Regions from separate parts of the Planococcus chinensis genome, predicted to be linked through region 2. Evidence: riboswitches for the same ligand, from Rfam matches in the RefSeq annotation. Region 2 holds a riboswitch; the other holds the start of a gene.
What was found. Region 2 has a riboswitch for cyclic di-GMP ahead of flgB (flagellar basal body rod protein FlgB). Riboswitches for the same ligand answer to the same signal wherever they lie in the genome.
Positions count from the first base shown of each region.

Region 1: it holds a riboswitch for cyclic di-GMP, as region 2 does, so the genes downstream of both, ACFSDB_RS01060 (glycoside hydrolase family protein) here and flgB (flagellar basal body rod protein FlgB) in region 2, are expected to answer to the same signal.

Region 1 is NZ_JBHUFW010000002.1:227,247-230,372, reverse strand. Features, by position in the region: purine riboswitch at 1-99, opposite strand, end outside; gene ACFSDB_RS01065 (ribose-phosphate diphosphokinase) at 597-1,547, opposite strand; cyclic di-GMP riboswitch class I at 1,825-1,915, shown strand; gene ACFSDB_RS01060 (glycoside hydrolase family protein) at 1,962-2,843, shown strand; gene ACFSDB_RS01055 (diguanylate cyclase) at 3,087-3,126, shown strand, end outside.
Region 2 is NZ_JBHUFW010000004.1:323,440-326,565, forward strand. Features, by position in the region: gene ACFSDB_RS03930 (flagellar hook-basal body protein) at 1-356, opposite strand, end outside; gene ACFSDB_RS03935 (flagellar hook-basal body protein) at 375-1,208, opposite strand; cyclic di-GMP riboswitch class I at 1,421-1,507, shown strand; gene flgB (flagellar basal body rod protein FlgB) at 1,587-1,988, shown strand; gene flgC (flagellar basal body rod protein FlgC) at 1,995-2,450, shown strand; gene fliE (flagellar hook-basal body complex protein FliE) at 2,738-3,034, shown strand; gene fliF (flagellar basal-body MS-ring/collar protein FliF) at 3,067-3,126, shown strand, end outside.

The DNA.
Region 1 (3,126 bases), on a different contig from region 2:
ATTTATCACTTACCTCGTAGTCAAACCCTTTACGGCGGCTTGGTAGAAACTATCGGGCCATATCCCCAATCTTATACGACATTATTCGATTTTAAATTCGGTTTAATGATAGCAAGGATCTTTATAGAGGTCAACCTAAACACGAACATTAAAAGTTTTTTCATAACTATCATTCGTTTTTTTAAAGCGTTTTCATAGATTTTTTATTTAAAAATCGCTTATTTTTTAAAATATACGGATATATTAAAAATCTCTTCTTTTTCATTCATTGCCAGCTGGCAAAGCCCGGCCATTTCCCCGCTGCTTTTATACGCCTTAAAACTGGATATCAATGATTCTTCAGGTGCGGCAATGCAATGATCCGGAAATTTTTGCGGCCCATTGAAGATTGTCCTTCGGTATTTCGGGCAGAGGCGGTTTCCTGTTCCGTCCTCCAAGCTTCGAGCCGTAAAAGCAGAGGAGCATGGCTAGTTCAGGCACTCCCCAAAACGCCAAAGAAAAATGAGCCCACAACCGCGTGAGCCCATTTCCCGTGCCTGCCTCTTTTCCGAAGCATTTTTTATTCGTTTGCGGAAGAACCAAGCAATCCCTCGGAATCACTCGAACAGCGGCGTGACCGGTTTCTCATTATGCACATGCTCGATTGCTTCCGCCAGCAGCGGCGCGACCGACAGGATTGTCAGTTTCGGGATGCGCTTCTCCGGAGCGATGCGGACGGTGTTGGTGACCACCACTTCCGTGACAGCCGACTCTTGGATCCGCTGGATCGCCCCGCCGGACAACACGCCGTGCGTACAGCAGGCATAGACGGCTTTTGCGCCCCTTTCGACGAGGACATTGGCCGCCAAGGAGATGGTCGTTGCCGTATCGATGATGTCCACGATGATGATGACGTTCTTGCCTTGGATGTCCCCGACGATGTTCACCGTCTCAGGCTCGCCCGGGTTCATCCGGCGCTTGTCGATAAAGCCGATCGGCACGTCCAAGTCGCTTGCGAGCTTGCGCGCTCTCCCAAGTCCCCCGTTATCCGGCGCAACGACAATCGCATCTTCCAATCCCTTTTCCAGGAAATGCGCCGCTATGACCGTTTCGCCCAAGAGCTGGTCCACCGGCATATCGAAAAAGCCCTGGATCTGCGGCGCGTGGAGATCCATCGTGATGATGCGGGTTGCCCCTGCGGTTTCCAGCATGTTCGCCACGAGCTTCGCCGTGATCGGTTCGCGCGAACTCGCTTTCCGGTCCTGGCGCGCATAGCCGTAATACGGGATGACCACATTGATGGTTTCCGCGGATGCCCGCTTCAGCGCATCGATCATGATCAAGAGTTCCATGACGTGCTCATTTCCCGGCTGGCTTGTCGACTGGACCAGGAAGACTTCCGCCCCGCGCACACTTTCTTCCAGGTTGATCTGGACTTCCCCGTCGCTGAAGCGGGTGATGGAGCTTTTGCCCAGTTCGCAGCCGAGCAGCTCCGCGATTTCCTTGGTCAGTTCGGGATTTGAATTCAAAGAGAACAGCTTAAAGTTTTTTCTTAATTGGTATGGCAATTTCAGGTCCCCTTCCGCAAAGTTCTATTTTGTAAAACCGGATAGCCGATTCGCTCCGATGAAGCAAAGCAATCTTGCCTGCGGCCTCCCGCAGTTGCTTTCATGATACCTTTTTGGCAGCGCTTTAGCCAACTCCTAAGAGGCCCATCTTCCCTTCCGTGCCTAGAGCCTGCTGAATATCCCCTGTAATCACAAAAACGGTTCCAACACTCGTCAAATTAATAGTTCCATAGTAATTGGACTAAAGTCGTCCAAAGGCGGTACAATAAGGAAAATCATCTGAAAAAGGCAAACTTATCCGAAAGGTAAGGACGCAAAGCCATGAGCCTACACACTGTTTCCCAGTGCACGGTCGTCAGGTTGCCAGGCATCCATTCTGTGGGCCTCGGCTGACAGAATGGAGGAAAATAGAAAATGCTAAAAAAAGCGGTGGTGATTGTCATGGCATTATTTTCTTTGATGGCTTTGGCCAGCCCGGGACATGTGCAAGCAAACGAAGCGCCCCAACCCGTCCGTGCGACTTGGCTTTGGAATCCTTGGCTGTTCGTGAATGACGAAGCAGGCACATTGGCTTTCCTGGAAAGCAAAGGACTGAACAAAGTCTACGTCCAAATCGACGGAGACATTCCAAAAGCGGCCTATGGCAGTTTCATCGAGAAAGCGAAAGCGAGGGGCATCGACATCTATGCACTCGACGGAGCCCCTTCATGGGTAGCGCCAAAAGGCTACATCAATCAGGACCGTTTCCTGTCCTGGGTAGCCGATTATCAGGCGCAGGCCGCGGAAAACACCCGGTTCGCAGGTGTCCATCTGGACGTTGAGCCTTATTTGTACAGCGGCTGGAATACCAACCAGGCAGCAACCGTCAAATCGTTCCAAGCGCTTCTTAAACGAGCCCATACAAGCACAGCAAAAATCGGCCTTCCGCTGGAAGCCGACATGCCATTCTGGTTTGATGAGATCCCTTACAAAAACACATACGGCACGGGCCTGCTCGCAGAGTGGGTCATCGCCAATACGGCGGGTGTCGGCATCATGGCTTACCGTGATTCAGCGCCGATGATCATTGACATCGTCAAAAACGAAATGGCCATGGCCCAGCGCCTGGGCAAAAGCATCATCGTCGGCGTCGAAACCGATGTGACCGATGAAGGCAGCATCATCACTTTTGCCGAAGAAGGCGAAGCCTTCATGGAACAGGAACTTGCGGCAGTCGCTGCCCATTACGCAGGGAACCCTGCTTACAAAGGGAATGCCATTCACCATGTCGGCAGCTGGATGACGCTGCAGCCTTAATATCCAAGACACGCTGATATCAGCGTGTCTTTTTTTATTGGAACCTGTGAATCCCCCTTTTCCAAAGCTGCCGCCGCTAGAGACCGAAGCCGTTTCGCCGCAACTCATCCAGAATAATTGCAATAAAAGACTATCTATTTATACATAACTTTACATATTATGGCTGTCAGACAAGGCATCCTCGAAAGCGATATAGTATAATAACAACCATCCAGAAATTTTTTCAAAAGAAGGTGAACCCAGATGTCCCCAGTCAATTACAAAGCATTGCTTGCCAATAGAA
Region 2 (3,126 bases):
CCGTCCCGGGTGTAGAAGACGTTCCCTTCAGAGGCGACCCGGAAAAATCCGTTGCTGCCCTGGATGTTGAAATCGAGGTCACGGCCGGTCTGGCGGATGGAGCCTTGTTCGCTCCGAAGGCTCGTTTCGGCGACTTTGACGCCAGAACCAATACGTAGTCCATTTGGCGTACTCCGTCCGATTTCATGTGCCGGACCGGCTTGTTTGGTGATCGACTGGACGAGTGTATCGGAGAAGTTTGCTTCGTGCCTTTTATAGCCATTTGTATTTACATTGGAAATATTATTGGCGATGACGTCGACTTTTTTCTGAAGTTCGCGCATCGAATTTCCAGCTGTGTTCATTTGAATGTTCATCGTTTGGAAACCTCCTCGTTAAACGCGGCCAATTTCGTTGACCGCTTTTTCCATGCTACGGTCATATGCCTGTAGGACTTTCTGATTTGATTCGAATCCGCGGTAGGTGCTCATCATGTCAGTCATCGTCTGGGTCAGATCGACATTGGACGATTCCACGAACCCTTGTTTGACAAATGAACGCGAATTATCCAGGAAGGGAACACCTTCGGCAAGCTGTGGAACTTCCAATCCGTTGCCAGCCCAGCGCAATAAACCATGGCCTTCTTTTACCAATTGCTGAGGATTTTCTGTATAGCCAATCCATAGGTCATTGGTAGAGGTTCCGTTTGCCGAAGTTATTGTGCCATCTTCTTCGACAGTGAAATCTTTAGAATCAACTCTTATAGGAGATAAGTCCGAGCCGAGGACATTATGCCCTTCACTCGTTTTCAACAACCCGTCCGGACCGACAGAAAACTGGCCATTTTTGGTGTAGCGGACCTCGTTATTGGGAAGCGCGACGGCAAAGACTAAAGACCCCCGCTCATTTGTGGCAGGATTGACAGGCAGCAGATCGTCCATTAACGCAAAATCTGTTGCGTTTCCAGTCGATTTTAAAGCGCCTTGCGCGAAAGACGGAATGCCTTCCTGTGCATAGACGCCTGTTGACATGCTGCCAAGATGATGCCCGGAAGCCATTGTTTTCGCGGATCCCATCGCTTTGATCAGCTGATCGGGAAAAGAACGGATGACCGTTTGGTCTTGTTTAAAGCCTGGCGTATTGGCATTCGCCAAATTATTGGTCAGCATCTGCTGTTTCCGGTTATGCGCCATCATGCCGGAAGTGGCCGTGTATAAACCACGAAACATATTAGTTCATTCCTCTCAAAATGGGATATGCTCATTTACGGGTAAGCATAACATCTTTTTGCGACGAACAACAGAAAAAAATGTAAAATATATACTAAAAAATTTATAAAAGAAAAATATACAAATTAATAAAATCATGTTACTATAATTTTCGAACTTGAAAATCAAATTGGTACGAAATACCGAGTTTGAAAAATAGAATAGTGATTATCATACGATAACGGCAAACTTTTCCGAAAGGGGAGGGCGCAAAGCCACGGGCCTAAATTACCTTGTAATATGGCAGCCGGGTTACCGAAAAATGGTAGATTGAATGTAAATCCGCCCTTTTTTGAGTGGGTTTTTTTATTGGCCAAAATTCAGCAAAGGAGCTATAAAATGAATCTCTTTCCCCAATCGTTCCAATCATTGGAACAAGCGATGTCAACTGCCACATTAAAACAGCGTGTCCACACTGCAAATATTGCGAATGTGGATACCCCCAACTATAAGAGCAAACAAGTGAGCTTCAAGTCAGCGTTTGATACGGCAATCAGCACCCAAGCCATGGCGAGCAAGAAAACCGATCCGCGGCATTTTGCTTTCAGTACCGAAAACGGGCTAGGCTCTTCTTCCATCATCAAAGAAAACCACTCCACCAAAATAACGCCGAACGGAAACAACGTCGACATGGACGCCGAAATGGCGGAACTGGCGAAAAACCAATTATGGTACAACGCCTTAACAGAACGGGTCAATGGAAAATTCAATTCCCTGCGCACCGTCATTGAAGGGAGATAATCATCAATGAATTTATTCAACGGCTTGAATATCAGTGCATCCGGCTTGACGGCAAACCGCCTGCGGATGGACGTTGTATCATCGAATATCGCGAACGCTAACACAACGCGCGGGCATATGGTAAACGGCGAATGGGTTCCATACCGCCGGAAAACGGTGGAACTGTCGCAAAACGGCGTTTCGCCGTTTCAGCAGCATTTGTCTTCAGCAATCAGCCGGGGAGCTGGTCCAGTTTCGGGCGTTTCGGTTTCCCAGATCAGAGAAGACCAAGCGCCGTTTGTCCAGACCTACGCGCCGGACAATCCGGATGCGGACGAAAACGGCTATGTCTACTCGCCGAACGTCGATCCGGTCAAAGAAATGGTCGATCTGATGTCGGCCACCCGTTCTTATGAAGCGAACGTCACGGCATTGAACGCATCGAAGAGCATGTTCATGAAAGCATTGGAGATCGGTAAATAAATAAAGTATATATTCCGCTTCGGCGCTTTGGGCATGGCTTCCGTAATGAGCCGAGAAAACCACTCGTCTCACTACTCCGCCTAGCCCTGGGCGCGGCGGCGCTAGAAACTTCTTTGAGGAATGAAAGCATATCTCATTTAGCAATGCTATCTGAGATATGGAGCAAAACAGCGGAGACTGCCGCGGGACAGCTCGGCGCAAGCCCGCAGCAAAGCGAAGCTGTTTTGCGGAATATCGATACTGAAAAAGTATAAATTCATTTAATAAAGTCCATCTAGGAGGTCATTATGGAAATCACCAGCCAAGTACAAGCACCCTTTTTGCAAAACTCACAAATCGCGAAACCCGCGGTTGAAAATAAAGTCGAAGGTTTCGGCGAAATTCTGAAGAATACGCTGCAGGACGTGAAGGCGGCCCAGAACGAATCGGATAAATTGACCGGACAGCTCGTCACCGGCGAAGTGCAGGATGTCCACGAAGTGATGATCGCTTCGCAAAAAGCGAGCTTGTCCCTTCAGATGACCGTCCAAGTCCGCAACAAAGTGGTTGAAGCTTACCAGGAAGTCATGAGAATGCAATTATGATTCCAGCACATGAGAAGAAGGATGGAGCATAAATGAAAGAAAAGATAACTGTATACCGTGCAAAGGTGAAAGAGTCGTGGGAGAAGTTTCCG